4 regions of the Rhodococcus sp. IEGM 1354 genome follow, and region 2 is predicted to be linked to each of the others. Evidence: riboswitches for the same ligand, from Rfam matches in the RefSeq annotation. Region 2 holds a riboswitch; each other region holds the start of a gene.
The links. Region 2 has a riboswitch for S-adenosylmethionine ahead of QM588_RS21350 (aminotransferase class V-fold PLP-dependent enzyme). Riboswitches for the same ligand answer to the same signal wherever they lie in the genome.

Region 1 (4,481 bases), on a different contig from region 2:
ATGCATCCAGCTCGGGAATCGGGCTGCGCGCGTTCAGGTTACGTCCTTCGACGGCGAACGTGGTGCGCAGAATATCGCCGTCGGCGCGGGTGCTGTTGTAGTACGTGGAGTCGTAGTCCTTGGTGCCTTGACGTGCTGTCGCCTCGGACGTCGAGACCAACTCGAGCTGCAGGTCGACGCCCACCGCACGTAGCTGCTGCTGCGTCAACTCCAGGATCGCCTGGTTGCCAGCGAACACTGCGGAGTACATGACCTCGAAACTCAGCCTCTGTCCGTCCTTTTCACGGATTCCGTCCGATCCGGGAACCCACCCTGCCGCGTCGAGCAACGCCTTGGCATTGTCCGGGTCGTAGGTCACTCCGGCGAGTTCGGTGTAACCCGGTGTCGCACTGGCCAACGCGCTGGTGGCCGGCTCGAAATCGGGTCCCAGTACGGTGTCGACGAGTTCCTGCCGGTTGATGGCAGGCACCAGTGCGGCGCGCACGACGGGATCCTGCAACGCACCGCGCGTGACGTTGGGCTGAATGCCGAACGGGACTCCCGGGTTCGAGGTGGTCAGAATTCGGCCGCCGGTCGCTTCGATCTGCGGAGCGTCCTGCGGCAACGCATCGCTGACGGCGTCCAGTTGATCGGAGGACAAGCTTCCCGTGCGGACGCCCGACTCGGGCACGATGGTGAAATCGATGCGATCGAGATAGGCCTCGCCGGTGTGACCGAATACCGCTGAACCCCAGTTGTATCCGGTCCGCTTGGCCAACGAGACCGACCGATCCTGTTGGTAGTCGGCATAGGTGAAGGGCCCGGACCCGATGTTGGTTCCCAAGCACCGCGATTCCGCCGATCGGCCCGAGGTAGCGAGTGCCTGTATTCCGAGCTGTGGTGTCGAACTCGCCTGCAGGAACTGCGCATTCGGTGCTGCGAAGTCGATGCGCACCGTCGAGGGGTCGACCACCGTCGCGCTCTGATAGCCGGTCAGATAGCTCGCCGCCAACGGTGCCTTCGCTGCGCCGAGGCCGATGATCGCGTCGAAATTCGCCTTCACCGCCGCCGCGTCGAGCACCGTGCCGTCACTGAAGGTGACGCCGTCCTTCAGCGTGAATGTGAAGGATTTCGCGTCGGGACCGACCTCCCACCGCTCGGCCAGCCACGGTTCGATCTCACCGGTTTCGGGGTTCTGATCGGTGAGTGAATCGACGACCTGACGGGTGACGTAGATGGTCTGGTTGGTGCCGGACTGGGCGGGATCCGAGCAGGTCGGGGCCCCGGACAAGCCGTAACGCAGAGTCCCGCCCGGCTGAGCCGGACCGGCATCGGCGGCCGTGGTGGCGGCACCACCGGCGCACCCGGCGAGGAATGTGGCCGTAGTGGCGATCAGGCCGGCCACCAGGAATGCAGGACGAGTGGACACGTAGGTGTCTCCGATATCTGGTCGATCGCGCGCACAGTCCCGCGTCCGAGCTGGGTGTGCCCAGGCAGGAGTGCGCGCAGATGATGAGGTGAGGTGTGAAGTACGAGTTGCGGCGAAAGGTCAGCTGCGACAGGTCGAACCGTTGAGGCGGCACAGATCGACATGGAGACGGCGGCAACCGTTGACGAAGCCTGAGGCAACTCGGGTGTTCACGTGCATTCCTCCATCGGTCCCGGCGGTAGCACCCTCACCCGACGAGCGGGGGGTTGCTGCGACGTCATAGAGCCAGGTCTCTCGGTCGCTCTGGATGGTCCTACGGTTCCCGATACTACGAGAGCGTCGACTCGGTTGCCAACCGGGGTAGGAAAACCCGCCGACAACAGACGCGAGAAGCGCGGTCGGAACGATGCCTACCGTTCAGACGGCCAGCGCCAGTCCAGCGCTCCCACTCGCGCAAGATCTCGAATCATCATGCGAGGCAACCTTGTTCAACTCTGGCGCATTCACGCGGTGCACCCAGTAGTCGATCGCTTCGCCGGCATGAGCGAATCGGACGAGGACGTCCATGCAGAGCCAGGTCGCGACCGAGAAGTCCTGTTCCGCACCGTCGAGACCGATCAGTGTCAACTCTTCTCCCACAGCAAGCAACGCGCGATCGATATCGGAACCGCCGGGGCCGAGCCACGCCAGCGCTCGTCCGAGTAGCGCCCAGTCTCCGGCGGTCACAGGCTCATCGGCCGATTGTCTGCACAGTTCCGCAGCCGCAGCGAGAGCATCCGCCACCGGAGTCGTTACCGAACCGTGGAGCTCAGCGAGAATGCCGCGATCGGAGTCGACCAGATCGGCCATGTAGCGCCAGCGGGCAGCAAGCGCCGCGTCCTCTGGCCACAGGTCGGCGGTGCCGAACTGGAGTCGGGTGATCATGTCCTTGGCCGAACTGCACGAAAGCGCGGAGCCACACGAGTCGTTCATGTCGATCATCCCCACTGGGTCAACACACAACATTGGTCACCGGCTCGACAGTCGCATTCGGAGGTACCGTCGAGCAGTGGCTTTCGTCACCGATGCAAGCAACGCTGCTGTGGTCGTTACGTCCGCCTTGGGGGATATTGAACGCCGCCACCAGCATCTTTGCGACTCGTGGTTGCACAAATCCGACAACGTCACACTTTGGATCCATATGTAATTGGCCGCATAGTGCCGTGCGCCGACTCCAGCTGGGCCGCAGCGACAGCCAAATGATGTGGGAACGTGCGTTCGAATAGTTGTCGGTGGGTCGCGGTAGATTCTGTCCATGCTTTCGGGGGACGGCGGATCAGGGGTGGACGGCATCGAGACGGTGCCGCCTGCCCCTGCTGTGTCCGATCCCGAACTGTCAGCGCTGGTGGACCGTGTCGAGTCCGCGGTCGCCGAGTTGGCGGGGCAGGCGTCGGTGGCATGGTCGAATGCCGACCGCCGTGCGGTGATCCAACGCATGGAAACTCTGTCGCGGTCTGTGACCGCGTATTCGCACACCTGGCTCAACGAGCTGATCTCACAGCACGGCCTCGACGTCTATCCGGGGTCGGTGCCGTGCTCGGTGGCGTGGATGATCCGGATCACCCCACGAACAGCCGGGGCGCGAGTACGTCTGGCCGCCGAATTGGGTGACCGCACCGCACTGTCCGGCGAACCGCTACCGCCTTTGCTGCCGCACACCGCTGCAGCGATGCGGGCAGGACTGCTCGACGTCCAGCACGTGCAGATGATCCGCGAATTCTTCCGCCATCTGCCCTCGAGTGTCGATCCGCAGACCCGCGATCGCGCCGAACAGCAGTTGGTCGGCTTGGCGTCGACGAGGCGACCCGACGACTTCGCGCCGTTGGTGGCGCACCTCGGTTCGATCCTCGACCCCGACGGCGACTTCGACGAGGACGAAGACGAGGACAAGAACGCGAAGCCGAGGCCGCGGAAACGGCGGGATGCGTTCTTCTACCTCGGTGAGCAGGGGTCCGACGGAATGTCGGAAGGAAAGTTCTGCGTCGACTCGGAGCTACGGGCCTACCTCGAAGCCTTGTTCTCGAAAGCCGCGAAGCCGGGAGTGAACAATCCCGCCGACCCGACATCGATCGTCCACGAGGATGAGACCACCGGCGACGAGGACGGCGGCGGGGACGGCGGCGGGAGTGGCAGTGCAGCTACGCCAAAGCCCGGGCCGATGCCCGACGAGGCAGGATCCAGCGATGCTCGATCGGGTGACGAATACCTGTGGGATGGGACGAACGACAACGGTGCCAACTTCTACGGTGACGACGACCGCAGTGGCGAAGACCGCAGTGGCGAAGACCGCGGTGAGGGTGAGTACACCGACAGCAGCGACTGTGGTTGCGGCACAACGCCACACAGCACGCCCAACACCAACGACACCAACGACACCACCGGCTCCGGCAGCGCTGCTGAACCCGGCGGCCAAGCCGACGCCGACGCATCGGACACCGCTGCTCGCGACGCTGCCGCCGCACGAGATCGACGCACCCAGAACGAACGCCGCCACGACGCCCTGAAAATGGCACTCCGGCACACCCTCGCCTCCGGCACCCTCGGCACCCACCGCGGCCTACCCGTCACCGCCATCGTCACCATGAGCCTCAAAGACCTCGACGCCGCCTGCGGCTACGCCATGACCGCCACCGGATCACGCGTCTCCATCCGCGACGCCATCCGCATGGCCTCGCACGCCCACCACTACCTCACCATCTTCGACGACAACGGCAGAGCCCTCTACCTCGGCCGATCCAAACGCATCGCCTCCGCCGACCAACGCATCGTCCTCATCGCCCGCGACCGCGGCTGCAGCTTCCCCTCCTGCACCCGCCCCGCGACCTGGTGCCAAGCCCACCACCTCGACGACTGGGTCGAGGGCGGACCCACCGACATCGACTCCCTCACCTTCGGATGCGACATGCACCACGCACTCGTCGGCACCGGCCCCGGAAAGTGGGCAACCACCAAAACCACAGCAGGACATCGCTATCCGGGCCGAACCCTGTGGCATCCACCAACAGGGATGGACCCCACACGACGCGGCCTGATC
Region 2 (4,481 bases):
CCTCACCGAAGACCAATTCGGCGCGCTCTTCCGGATCGTCGGCGTCGACGGGTACGTACGCAGCCCCGACGTCGAGGATCGACAGAATCGCGACATAGAGCGAGAAGGACCCCGACGGCATCCTGATGCCGACGCGGTCGCCGCGTCGGACACCGGCGTCGGCGAGCCACTGGGCCCCCTCGGCGATGTCGTCCAGCAGTTCGGCGTAGCTGACCGACACCGTCCCGTCGTCGATCGCGGGTGCATCCGGAAAACGATCGGCTGTCTCCTGCAGTACGTCGATCAGTGTGCGGGCCGGCGGGGCAAGGGGCGAGCGGAGAAACGCGGCCGGAGCAGGTGCGATATCCGTGCTCGAACCCGGCAGATCGTTCTCTTGGTGCACAGGCAACCGGGTGTCCTTCTCGTTCGTTGGCAGATGACTCATGTGGTGCTGAGGAAAAGCAGCGCCGTTGGTTATCTCACGTTCTGTTTGCCAGCAGGTGAACGAGCGCGCCTTCCCACCGCGGAGATCCTACTGCTGTCTCGGCGTGAGCCCCGGCTTGACAAAACCGTGGCGGGTTTGCCAGTGTCTTGACCACGGTCACGAGTACCAGCATCGAGCCCCGGCTTGCTGGTCGGCAACCCTCCTTCGCGGTGGGGTGCTCCGGGTGACGACCAGGCTGACGCCGGAGAACCGGCGCGGCAAGCGCGGACTCGTTCACGAATCACTTCCGTTGCGGGTCCCTCGAACGTGAGGGCTTGATCTGTCATGACGTCTGTACTTTCCCGTCCCTGTGCTCCTTTTGCCCCTGTTTCCGGCACGGAGTTGCAGGTTCCGCTGGTCCACGGTGGCACGTGCACCTACGCCAACTTCGACTACGCGGCCAGCGCGCCCGCGCTGTCGGCGGTGACGAATCGGATCGCGGAGTTGCTGCCGTTCTACTCGAGCGTGCACCGCGGTGCCGGCTACGCGTCTCGGGTGTGCACCGCGGCATACGAGAAGGCGCGCGAGACCGTCGCTGAGTTCGTTGGGGCACAACAGGATTCCGTGGTCGTGTTCACACGCAACACCACCGATTCGCTCAACCTGCTGGCCGCGTGCGTGCCGGGGGAGACCGTGGTGCTCGATATCGAGCACCACGCGAACCTGCTGCCGTGGCGCAATCGCCGAGTGGTGGTGGCAGCATCGACGCTGGCCGAGACGCTCGCCCGGCTCGACGCGGAGTTGGCTGCGAAACCTGCTGCGCTACTGGCCATCACGGGGGCATCGAACGTCACCGGCGAAGTGCTCCCTATCGGGCAACTGGCCGATCTCGCGCATCGGCACGGTGCTCGGATCGTCGTCGACGGCGCACAGCTCGTTCCGCACCGTCGAGTGGACATTGCCGCACTCGGTGTGGACTATCTGGCGTTCTCGGGACACAAGCTCTACGCCCCGTTCGGCGCGGGTGTGCTTGTGGGAAGCCGTGATTGGCTCGACGCCGGCGAACCCCACCTGGCCGGCGGTGGTGCCGTGCGCAGTGTGACGATCGAGCACACCGACTGGGCTCCCGCACCGCAGCGACACGAGGCAGGAACGCCCAATGTGCTCGGTGTCGTCGCGCTGGCGGCGGCGTGCGAGGCCATCGCATCGTTCGACGAGGACGCCGCGACCGCACACGAGCGGGAATTGTCCACCCGATTGCGAGACGGGTTGGCCGCACTGAAGGGTGTCGAACTGCTGCAGGTGTGGGCAGACGCGCCCGACGTCGTCGGCATCGTCACGTTCACCGTCGCCGGCTACGACCCCGGTGAAGTGGCGGCGTACCTGTCGGCCGAACACGGCATCGGAGTGCGCGACGGAAAGTTCTGCGCCCACCCCCTGCTGCGCCGACTCGGTCATGCCGACGGTGCCGTGCGGGCCAGTATCGGTCTCGGCAGTTCCTCGGCCGACGTGGACCGACTCGTCGGCGCGTTGGCGGCGTTCGTCGAGTCCGGTCCGAACTGGAATTACGCCGAAGAGGCCGGGTGGTGGAACCCCGTTCCGGACCCTCGGCCGTTCCCCGCCCTGGCCGACGGGGCCGCCGGGGTTGGATCCCCGTGCAGCCCCACAGACAGTTAGCATGGCGTCATGACCGTGAGTGTCGTCTTTCGTGGCAATCGCCACTGGTGCAACAGGTATGTCGATCTGTGCCGCACTGCGTCCGGGTCGTGTTCGAGTTCGGCTCCGCTCCGACCGCATGCGTATCCCGACCGACGAATCAGGACCACCACTCATGTCGCACAATCACACCCGCATAGCCATCGAATCCGATGACGTCTGGACCGAACTGACCGCTGGGCCCGAGGTGAACACCGTCAGGATCGTCGCCTCGGACCTGCGGGAAGCTCAGCAACAACGCGCCCGGTTGCACGCAGAAGCCGTCGACCGCGGTGAATCGGCCGAGAACCTCGCGGTCTTCCTCGATCTCGAGATCTACGTCGCTGCCGACGCCAGGACAGCCCGTCGGGAATTCGCCGCACTCGACGCGCCGGCGGGCCCGTCGTCGATCCGCTACGTCGGTACCCCGTCGGGACTGGCGAGTTTGATCTCCGACGTCACCGCGGCCGACGTCGCGGACGGCGTGACGCTGCAGGTACACGGCGAGATCGAGCGGCAGGCGACGTTCCTGGTCGCAGGAGTGTTGCCGCTCCTCGAATCGCGCGGCACCCGCCTCGACACCGACGTCGTCGACGCGATCCTCGGCGCACCCCGAATCGCCCCGACCCTCGCCTCGTAGGTCGTTCGAGCTCAGGTAACGTCGATCGCCAGACCAGCGGTGATGCGCAGCAACTCGGTGTACGAGGAGCGGAAGATCGTGTCGATGTGCCCGGCTGCGGCCCACAATTCCGGGTGGGCCGCCAGGTCCTGATCGACGAACGTATCCAAGTTCGTCGGATGGCCGACCGGAGCAATTCCGCCGATCGGCTGACCGGTGGCGTGCTTGGCGGTACGCAGATCGGCTCGGGCGAGTGTGCCGCCGAGACGCTCACCGGTGTGCTCGAGATGAACATTGTGAGCCCCGGACACCAGGAGCAACACCGGCTCGTCGTCGAGCAGAAACACCATCGACTTCACGATCGCACCCACCTCGACGCCCAATGCAGCTGCGGCATCGGCGGCGGTGTGGGTGCCCTCGGGACTGTTCACCACCACCCCGTGATGACCACGAGAAATCAGGGTGTCGGCAACATGGGCTGCATTCGGATGAAGTAGCCGGGACATGCCCCAACCCTATTGCCACACGACCGTTTACGCAGAGAGCTTGCCCAACTGGGTCATTCCGCAGGCTCCACTCCCGCCTTAGTGGGTCATTCCGCAGGCTCCACTCCCGCCTCCTTGGGTCATTCCGCAGGCTCCACTCCCGCCTCCTTGGGTCATTCCGCAGGCTTCACTCCCGCGAGATCACCGAACAGTCTCAATCGCGCCATCCCGCCGTCGGGGAAGATGTCCATTCGCACCTCCGACACCGGGATGTCGTGGTCGAGAACGAAGCGATGCCGAGTGTCGGGCTGCAGTGTCGTTCGCGGCAGGAGTTCGATCCAGTCGCCGTCGCCCAGTCGCCCTTGCAGGGACGCCGCGCCGGGGGCGTTGCCCAGGAAGCAACTGGTGTCCAGCTCGGCCAGCCGGATACGGCCCGTGCCGGCGAGCTGCACCTGCACCCAGTCGTTGGCGTCGTTGCGTCGACGCGAGGTCTCCCAGCCTTCGCCCATCGAGCGCGGCGGGCCGGGGAACAGCAGATTGTTGGGGGAGCTGTAGAACATGTTGGAGCAGGCCGACACGTATGCGCCGTTCTCGAGCGCGGCCAGGTCGACGGGCCCGACGGCGAGGAACTTCGGGTCCGGGACGCCGCGGCCGAGTACTCGCAGCCGAGCGACGCCGCCGTCCGGGTAGATGGACAGCTTGACGTGCGTCCACCGGGCGTCGGACGCGACCTCGAATCGGTTCTCGCTATCGCCGTCGACGGCACTACGGGCGACGATGGTCGTCCACTCCGTGTCGTACAGCTCGGTCGGTGACGGGAATCCGGTCACCTCGGCGGCCTCGATCGAAATTTCCGGCGGGTAGTTGCCGGTGAACCACGACGTGTCGACGATGACGGCCGATACGACACCGGCAGCTCCGAGTCGCACGATCGCCTCGTCGTAGCCGGCCTCGCGTCGGCGGCGCGTCTCCCACCCGTCGTAGATCTGCCCCTTGTGCCCGAACGTCGCGGTCGAGTAGTCGGCTTTGCCCGGTGTGATCAGATTTTCCTTCTCGGCGAACGTCTCGTCGTTCGCCCACACCACTGCGCCACCGAGTGTGCGGACAGCGAGATCGGGCATCGGCAGAGGGAAGGTGGCAGTCATGGGATGCCACTTTACTGGCTCGGCATCGATTCACCGGCGCTGCGACGACGGCGCAGAACCGCTGCCGCAGCCATCAGCAGCACGCCGATCAGGATGTAGAGACCCAGTCCGAGTGCCGGCTGCCCGACCCCCGC
Region 3 (4,481 bases), on a different contig from region 2:
CGCAGGTCACGGGGGGTACGAATCGAATTGTTCGTCAACACGATGAACGGAATCTCGTTGGCCTGCAGTTCGGCGAGGAACGTGTCGGCACCGGGGATCAGGTGATCCTCGTGGACCAGAACTCCGTCCATGTCCATCAGGTACGTCCACGGCAGGGGCTTCTCGATATCGGTCACCCCTCCATTGTGGACCATCCGGCGAGCTGCGGACCATCTTCTGGTCGCGGCCTAACTCGCCCGTCGCTCGTGGTCGCGTCGCGAGTTGGCCCAATGCACCAGCCGTTCGCGAGCCGTCATGCCGCCCCACACCCCGAACGGTTCGTTGGCTGCCAACGCGAACCGCTTGCACGCGTCGAGCACTTCGCAGCCGGCGCACACCTGCTTGGCGCGATCCTCGCGTTGGCGACGCGCCGTTCGCCCCTCACCCGAGGGGGAGAAAAAGATCTCCGAATCCTGACCCCGGCACAGTGCATCGAGCTGCCAGTCCCAGGATTCAGCTGTGGAGGAGGAGATCCTGCGTTCGATCATGGCGATTGCGGTGTTCTTCGATTGTGCAGATTCGTTCGGCATCGTGGCGACCCATTCCTTTCGTCGACGCTGCGCGAGACTGCTCCCGCACGCGGCCATTCGTCAGGAACTCTCGCCGCGTCGAGGGCGCGAGGCAACGGTTGAAATCAGGGTGATTCGAGACCGCGGTTCAGGACACGTCGGGGGTGTACCGATAGAGGGCGTTCACTCGGTCGTCCAGCACGAACAGCGGAAGGATCACAGCCTGGATCGCGGCGACCGCAGCAGGGAGATAGTCGCCTGCGACGACACACATGAGACTGCCGAGACCGAACACGAGCAGTGTCATACGGGGAAGAAGCCACGTCGGCTTCCGGTCAGTTCGCCTGAGCGCGTGCAGAATTGCGGCTGCGACCGCCACGAGGATGGCGCTGTGAGCGGCCAGGCGTATCGAATCGGACGTGTCGATACGCCTGGAATGTGCCGATCACCACCAGCGATCCGAGAAAAACAACACTCGCTGCGTTCAACTGCTGATAGCGCGGCGTTTTTCGAAAGCCGTCGTCACCGATCCCGGCTTTTCGGACATGCATAAGCCGAATTCTCGCACGAGGGTGGTGGAGTTCGCCGACCCTCTACAGATCCAACCCGGGGGCGGTTGCGAGCTCGACGAGCGATTCGACTGCGATCGTGTCGTCGAAACGGAACTGCACCAGCGTGTTCGACGGCCGGAGCACACTGAGCCACTCGGTCGGTTCCGTCCCGATCGTGCGCATGTCGGACCTGCGGGTCACCACTGTGCCGTCGGGTAGAACACTGCGCAGCACGTCCGGATCGTCGGGCCACTCCACGTTGTCCTCGACGGATATCTCGACGTTCACCTGTGCGGTGCCGCGCGAGCTGGTGAGAACGACTGCATTGCAGGCGCTTCCGCTTCCATAGGTGCCCGGCATCAGGTCGCCCACAGCGATATCGGTCGATGTGTTCGGAAACGCGGTTTCCCACCGCGCCTGGAGTGCCGATCCGATGCGCTCGACCACATCGCGCGGCAGTGGGGGAACGGGGTACTCGCGCGATGGTCCACAGTCGGCGCGTGCTGGTTTCGTACCTTCGGGGACGCGTGCGCTCACCCGCAGTTCGGGATTCGAGACGATGTCGCGGAGTTCGTCGGCCTCGAGGGGGAGTTCGGCCTCGTCCCCTTCGTTCGAAGTCCGTGCATGGACGATGGTGTCCGGGAAGTATGCGGTCGCTGTGCGCCGATGCGTCGATACCCCGTCGTACTCGGACACCGCATCCAGCGCATCGACAACGGTGCCGTCGGGCAGCACGATCCGTTCGTCGACCGATCCCTCGGTGCACGGTGGAATCGCATCGTCCCATGCCTCTGCTGAGACCTGCAGTGGTGCAGCGACTCCTGCACGATCGACGACCCCGGATGCCGTGCTGTCCCCACTGAGGTCCTCGACGGTCATGCCGCCCGACAGTTCGGCCTTCTTCGAGTAGATCTGCATCGGTTGGAACACCAGTGAATTCGAGGGGGAAGCGAACTCCACTTCGACGTCTGTGGGCAACGAGCGAACCAGGGACTCCGACATCGCCGACGCCTTCTCGGCCGTCAGCCACGGGTAGTCGGGGTTGTCGTACTTACCTGGGTAGGAACCGGTGAAGAAGGAGAACGTCTCGCCGGCGGGAACTACGACGTCACAACCCGGTATGTCTCCGACCTCGGGCGAATCAAGGGTGATTCCGGCTGCCACACAGCCCACGGCGACGATCGCAGCGACGACCACGGCGTCGATCCGGACTCCACCGCGCCGCATGTCGATTCGCACACGGTAAGCCTAATCGGTGATCGATTGGCTCATGAGTAGTGCGCAATTCCCGGTTCCGGCCGGAGACCTGCTCTCCACATCCAACGGCCCGCGCCGAATCCGGCGGCCCGGTACCGGGGTATTTTTGGCTGACACTCGGCGAACATCGCCGGTGGCAAGGGTTGAAATCATCGTGATTGAAACCGAATGCGTACGTGCACTTGACTTCTCGATAGATTTGTCTGTACGTTCCTGTCACCATCCAGAGCGACCGAGAGACCTTGGCTCGATGACGTCGCAGCAACCCCGCCCTGAGGCGTGTGGGTGCTACCGCCAGGACCGATGGAGGCGCGACCGATGAACATCTGTATCTGTACGCACGCGTGATCGATCGGCGTACTCACAGCACGAAATCCTCGAAAGGCAACCCAGCGATGATCGCTGCCCATCCGACCCGGCGGTTCCGGTGACTCAACTCGACTCTCGTCCCGTTGTGGATACGACGGACGACATTCCCGACGAACAACTCGTCGTTGCACGCACGTGGCACCCGTGGCGCTGGGTGATCGGAGTCGCCACTCTGATCGTGGTCGGTCAGTTCCTGCACGGCTTCGTCACTAACCCCGGCTGGGATTGGGACACCTTCGCTCAGTACTTCACTGCGGCATCGGTGATGTCGGCGCTGTGGTTGACCATCCAGCTCACCTTCTGGGGCACGCTGATCGGCTTCGCCATAGGTATCGGCCTGGCGGTAGCGCGGCTGTCCGACAATCCTGTGTTGCAGGTTATCTCCTGGTTCTACATCTGGGCCTTCCGTTCCATCCCGTTGATCGTGCAGCTTCTGTTCTGGTTCAATATTGCGTACCTGTATCAGACTCTGTCTTTGGGAATTCCGTTCGGTCCCAGCTTCTTCCAGTTCGACGTCAACAACGTCATCAGTGGATCGACGGCGGCCATCATCGGGCTGGCCCTGCACCAAGCGGCCTACTCCGCCGAGATCGTTCGGGCCGGTATCATCTCGGTGGACCAGGGGCAACTCGAAGCAGCAGCAGCGCTGGGTATTCCGAAGAGACGGGAGTTCTTCAAGATCGTTCTGCCGCAGGCGATGCGAGGGATTCTCCCCAACGCGGCCAACGAGGTGATCTCTCTGTTCAAAGGTACGTCGATCGTGTCGGTCATGGCCATCGCCGAATTGTTCTACCAGGTGCAGGTCATTTACGGACGCAACGGACGCGTGGTTCCGCTGCTCATGGTCGCGACCGTCTGGTACATCATTTTGACGTCGGTGCTCTCGATCGTGCAGTTCTACGTCGAGCGGCACTACGCCAAGGGCGCGGTACGCAACATTCCGCTGACGCCGATCCAACAGATTCGCCACAAGCTCTCCAACGTCACCTTCGCGCCGAGAGGGGCGACCCGATGACCACTCTCGATGCCTCCACATCCAGTGCCGCAACGAGATACGCGGTCGAGGTGCGCGGCGTCCACAAGTCCTACGGCGGGCTCGAGGTGCTCAAAGGCGTCGACCTCGTCGTACGTCCCGGTGAGGTGACCGCGATTATCGGCCCCTCGGGTTCGGGCAAGTCGACTTTGCTGCGCGCTCTGAACCATCTGGAGAAGGTGGACCAGGGCACCGTCCGGATCGACGGTGATCTGGTGGGATATCGGCGCAAAGGCAACAAACTGCACGAACTCAGCAACAAGGAGATTCTGCGGCAGCGTTCCCAGATCGGTTTCGTGTTCCAGAACTTCAATCTGTTTCCTCACCTGACGGTCCTCGAGAATGTCGTCGAAGCCCCGATCTCTGCGCAGAAACGCCCGCGTTCCGACGTCGAACCCGAAGCGCTGGCTCTCCTCGATCGAGTCGGGGTGCACTCTAAAGCGCATGACTATCCGCGACGGCTCTCCGGCGGACAACAGCAGCGGGTCGCCATCGCGCGTGCACTTGCCCTGCGTCCCACAGTCATTCTGTTCGACGAGCCGACGTCAGCCCTCGATCCCGAATTGGTGGGAGAGGTTCTCGAGGTCATCCGCGGCCTGGCGTGCGATGGTGCCACCCTGGTGATCGTCACGCACGAGGTCGGGTTCGCTCGCGAGGTCGCCGACACCGTCGTCTTCATGGATGGCGGCGTCATCGTCGAACAAGGCTCTCCTGCAGAGATTC
Region 4 (4,481 bases), on a different contig from region 2:
CGTCGTTCTGGGGAGAGTTTCCGAACCGAATGTCGAGTTCGCTCTCGGTTCGGTACGTCAGATGCGCGATGCGTCGAGCAATTCCGAGTCCGGCGGTCGGGGCGGTGCCGGTGTCGTGGTAGTTGCCGCCGAGCCAACCCGGATCGGCCTTGATCGCAGCGATCTGGGTGGTTTGCGTCCCGATCTGGTCTGCTGTCGCGCGGGCACCGACGGCGAGGACCAGCGCGGCACCCACCCGATCCGGATGTCCCACAATCCATTCGAGCGTGCGCATGCCGCCCATCGATCCGCCCACGACGGCGGCGAACCGATCGATACCCAGAACGTCGGCCACCGCGACCTCTGCCGCCACCTGATCGCGGATCGAAATTTCGGGGAAGCGCGAACCGTACGGGGTGCCGTCGGGGGAGATACTGCTCGGCCCGGTGGTGCCTCCGCATCCGCCGAGCACGTTGGTGGCGACGACACACCATTCGTCGGTGTCGATGGGGCTGCCCGGCCCGACCATCCCGTTCCACCAACCGGGCAGTACGTGGTCGGCATCCGGCGGTCCCGAAACGTGGGAATCACCGGTCAACGCGTGTTCGACGAGGACGACGTTGCTGCGATCGGCTGCCATCTCGCCCCAACGCTGCACCGCCACGGTCACGTGCGGGATGTGAGAACCGTTCTCGAGATCGAGACCACCGATGTCGATGGTTCCCAACCGCCCGTCCGGAGACGGAAGAACCGCCTCCGGACGAACGCCTGTATTCAAGCTGTGACTCAAGACGCCGCCGCGCGGAAGCCGACCTCGAGATCGGCGATGATGTCGTCGATTCCTTCTATACCGACGGCCAGACGCACGAGGCCAGGAGTGACGCCGGAGGCCAACTGCTCTTCCGGGGTCAACTGCGAATGCGTGGTGGATGCCGGATGGATGACGAGAGAACGCACGTCTCCGATGTTAGCCACATGACTGTGCAGAGTGAGAGCGTTGACGAACTTCTTGCCCGCGTCCACTCCTCCCTTCAGTTCGAAGGCGATGATCGCGCCCTGCCCCTTCGGGAGTAGCTGCTGCCCGCGCTCGTACCAGGGCGAGGATTCGAGTCCGGCGTAGTTGATCGAGACGACGTCGTCGCGACCGGCGAGGAACTCGGCTACCTTCTGCGCGTTCGCCACGTGCCGCTCGATTCGAAGACTCAACGTCTCGAGACCTTGGCTGATGAGGAACGCATTGAAGGGTGACACCGCAGCCCCGATGTCGCGCAACAACTGCACCCGTGCCTTCAAGGCGAAGGCCGGAGCGCCGAGATCGGCGAAGACGACACCGTGGTAACTCGGGTCCGGGGTGGTGAAGTTGGGGTGACGGCCCTGCGTCCAGTCGAACGTTCCGCCGTCGACGATGACGCCTGCGATCGCCGTGCCGTGACCGCCGAGGTACTTCGTCGCCGAGTGCACCACGATGTCGGCACCGTGCTTCAGCGGCTGCAGCAGGTACGGCGTCGCGACGGTGTTGTCGACGATCAGCGGAATGCCGTTCTCGTGGGCAACGGCCGAAATGCCGGGGATATCGAGAATGTCGTTCTTCGGATTGGAGATCGTCTCACCGTAGAACGCTTTGGTCGACGGTGTGATGGCCGCGCGCCACTGCTCGAGATCGTCCGGATCATCGACGAACGAGACGGTGATACCCAGCTTGGGGAGCGTGTAATGGAACAGGTTGTAGGTGCCGCCGTAGAGCCGCGGGCTCGACACGATGTGGTCGCCCGCCTCGGCGAGGTTGAGAATCGCGAACGTCTCGGCGGCCTGGCCCGACGCGAGCAGCAATGCCGCGACGCCACCTTCGAGGGCCGCGATGCGCTGCTCGACGACATCCTGTGTCGGGTTGATGATCCGGGTGTAGATGTTGCCGGGCTCGGCCAGACCGAACAATGCGGCCGCGTGATCGGTGTTGTCGAACGTGTACGAGGTGGTCTGGTAGATGGGCAACGCACGAGCCCTGGTGGTGCCGTCCGGTGTCTGACCCGAATGGATCTGCTTGGTCTCGAAGCTCCAGTCGGCTGCGGGATCGGTGAACGGATCCTCGGTGGGTGCTCCGGTGGCGTCGACGACGTCGGGGGTCGAATCGGTCATGGCTGGTGATACTCCGTTTTCTCAGACGTGTTTTCTGTCGAATGAAGCTCGAGAACTCGAGCGTTACGGGGCGTATCGGTACAGCAACACATGAGAACCTCCTGACATGCCTCGGCCCGTGGGGACCGAAGATCAGTGGGTCCGCTTCGGAGCGGACCCGCGCTTGTCGATACGACACGGATGTGTTGCATCGGCCTGGTCGTTCACCCGGGGCACCCCACCGCGGTTGGAGGGTTGCCGGCCAGCAAGCCGGGGCTCGATGCTGGCACTCATGACCTGGCAGGAATCTTAGCGGGTACGGGTGTCTCGGGGGAACGAGGGCGCTCGCGACCCTCGAGCAGATGCTCTGGTGAGGACAATCACCGCCCGACGACTCGAAAACGAGTCGCCTCGGGGAAGACAATGGAGACGACGAACGTTGTGCCGTCCGGTCGGGCTGTGCTGAATCGATCCACCAGGTCGTCATCGCGCCCCCGGCCCCGCTCTGTAGTCCGATTGCTTACGAAGGTTGTTCTGCTGTGACTGTCACCGATTCCGCTCTCGCCAGAAACGTCAGCGCCGTGCGCGGCAAGGTGTCGAGTGGGTTGAGTGTCGGCCATCGACCACACTCGACCCGCCGCAGGCTTGCCATGCTGGCTCTGTCCATCGGCGGCTTCGGTATCGGCACCACCGAATTCGCGTCGATGGGCCTGCTCCCGGACATCGCGACGACGATGGGCATCTCGGAGCCGTCGGCCGGTCACATGATCTCCGCCTACGCACTCGGCGTCGTCGTCGGTGCGCCGACCATCGCCGCTCTTGCGGCGCGTGTTCCTCGGCGCATGTTGTTGCTGGCGCTGATGGTGGCGTTCACGCTCGGCAATCTCGGGACGGTCTTCGCACCGAGTTTCAACGAGTTGGTGGCCTCCCGATTCGTGGCCGGCCTGCCGCACGGCGCGTATTTCGGCGTTGCGGCGCTAGTGGCAGCGCACCTCGCTGAGCCGGGCAAACGAGCCAAGGCCGTCGCGATGGTGATGATGGGTCTATCGGTGGCGAACGTCGTCGGTGTACCGGTGGCGACCTGGATCGGCCAGGCCCTCGGGTGGCGAAGCGCATTCGCGCTCGTCGCCGTGATCGGGTTGCTCACCGTCAGTGCGCTGGTCCTGTGGATGCCGCGACTCGACGCGATGCCGACCACCAGTCCGATCACCGAGCTCGGTGCCCTGCGCCGTGGGCAGGTGTGGATGACCCTGTTCGTCGGCATCGTCGGATTCGGTGGCATGTTCGCGGTGTACACCTACATCGCGTCGACCCTGACCGACGTCGCGGGCCTTGCCCGTGCACTGGTTCCGGTGGCCTTGATGATCTACGGCCTCGGCATGGTTGCCGGCAACTACGCAGGCGGTTGGTTGGCCGACAAGTACAAGCTCAAGGGCACCTTCATCGGGCTGGCCGCGACCGCAGTGTCCCTGGCCGTCTTCGTCGTCGCGGCTCACAACCCGGTGACCGCGCTGCTTCTCGTGTTCTTGATCGGCGCGTCCGGCTCGTCCGTCGTCCCCGGACTTCAGACCCGTCTGATGGACGTGGCGGAGGACGCGCAGACTCTCGCCGCGTCACTCAACCACGCGGCGTTCAACCTGGCCAATGCCATTGGAGCCGCGGTGGGCGGCGCCGTGATCGCCGCAGGCCTCGGCTACACGGCACCGGCCGCCGTCGGCTCGGGACTCGCTGTTGCCGGCCTGGGCGTTCTGTCCGTCGCCATGTGGATGGAGAAGCGCTCGGCGGTATGAGAGTCAGGACGTGATGGTGGTGGCGGTTCCGCCGAGCGCCTCGGACAGTGCCGGAGCCACCTTGTCGATCACGTACGGCAGGCTCAGCACGCTCGTGAAGTAGATCGCCCCCGCCGTCACCCCATCGGTGAAGACGAGATTGCCGTCCTTCACCGGCTGCAGAGCGTTGTACACCGGTTCCTTCTCCAACTGGCCGCGATCGCCCGGGTTCTCCGTTCCCCAGATCAGCACATCTGCAGTGTCGAGGACCGACAGGTTCTCCAGCGGGATGCTCGCCTGCGCACTGCCGTCGGCCGGCACGAACGCGTCGATGTCGTCGGGTATCACAAAACCGAGCTTCGTCAGGAAGTCGGTGCTCAAACCGTCTTGGTATGCGATGGCCTTGCCCTCGTAGAACGCGTTCTGTAGGAAGATCGCCTTCTTGCCCGCGAACTCGGGGTGCGCCGCCGCGGCATCGGCGAACTTCTGATTCACGCCGTCGATGAGCCCGTCCACCTCGGCCTTCTTGCCCATCGCCCGTCCGATCTTCTCCGCCTGTACGTCCCAGGGCTCGAAGTAGGCGGTCGACGCGTCGGACTGGGCGAGCGTGGGTGCGAT

Region 1: linked by a shared signal. The riboswitch ahead of QM588_RS19265 (ABC transporter substrate-binding protein) and the one ahead of QM588_RS21350 (aminotransferase class V-fold PLP-dependent enzyme) in region 2 are both predicted to bind S-adenosylmethionine.
Region 3: linked by a shared signal. The riboswitch ahead of QM588_RS19230 (amino acid ABC transporter permease) and the one ahead of QM588_RS21350 (aminotransferase class V-fold PLP-dependent enzyme) in region 2 are both predicted to bind S-adenosylmethionine.
Region 4: linked by a shared signal. The riboswitch ahead of QM588_RS16745 (bifunctional o-acetylhomoserine/o-acetylserine sulfhydrylase) and the one ahead of QM588_RS21350 (aminotransferase class V-fold PLP-dependent enzyme) in region 2 are both predicted to bind S-adenosylmethionine.

Annotation. Positions count from the first base shown of each region.
Region 1 covers NZ_JASHKT010000009.1:69,684-74,164, reverse strand. The annotation lists gene QM588_RS19265 (ABC transporter substrate-binding protein) at 1-1,384, opposite strand, end outside; SAM riboswitch class I at 1,629-1,722, opposite strand; gene QM588_RS19260 (hypothetical protein) at 1,826-2,380, opposite strand; gene QM588_RS19255 (HNH endonuclease signature motif containing protein) at 2,703-4,481, shown strand, end outside.
Region 2 covers NZ_JASHKT010000011.1:90,216-94,696, forward strand. The annotation lists gene QM588_RS21345 (Pls/PosA family non-ribosomal peptide synthetase) at 1-424, opposite strand, end outside; SAM riboswitch class IV at 579-694, shown strand; gene QM588_RS21350 (aminotransferase class V-fold PLP-dependent enzyme) at 749-2,080, shown strand; gene QM588_RS21355 (hypothetical protein) at 2,235-2,738, shown strand; gene QM588_RS21360 (YbaK/EbsC family protein) at 2,750-3,223, opposite strand; gene alc (allantoicase) at 3,376-4,347, opposite strand; gene QM588_RS21370 (hypothetical protein) at 4,359-4,481, opposite strand, start outside.
Region 3 covers NZ_JASHKT010000009.1:62,891-67,371, forward strand. The annotation lists gene QM588_RS19210 (HAD-IIA family hydrolase) at 1-137, opposite strand, end outside; gene QM588_RS19215 (WhiB family transcriptional regulator) at 228-569, opposite strand; gene QM588_RS19220 (hypothetical protein) at 697-855, opposite strand; gene QM588_RS19225 (hypothetical protein) at 1,142-2,338, opposite strand; SAM riboswitch class I at 2,573-2,666, shown strand; gene QM588_RS19230 (amino acid ABC transporter permease) at 2,880-3,740, shown strand; gene QM588_RS19235 (amino acid ABC transporter ATP-binding protein) at 3,737-4,481, shown strand, end outside.
Region 4 covers NZ_JASHKT010000007.1:73,354-77,834, reverse strand. The annotation lists gene metX (homoserine O-acetyltransferase MetX) at 1-757, opposite strand, end outside; gene QM588_RS16745 (bifunctional o-acetylhomoserine/o-acetylserine sulfhydrylase) at 766-2,115, opposite strand; SAM riboswitch class IV at 2,270-2,392, opposite strand; gene QM588_RS16740 (MFS transporter) at 2,745-3,884, shown strand; gene QM588_RS16735 (ABC transporter substrate-binding protein) at 3,888-4,481, opposite strand, start outside.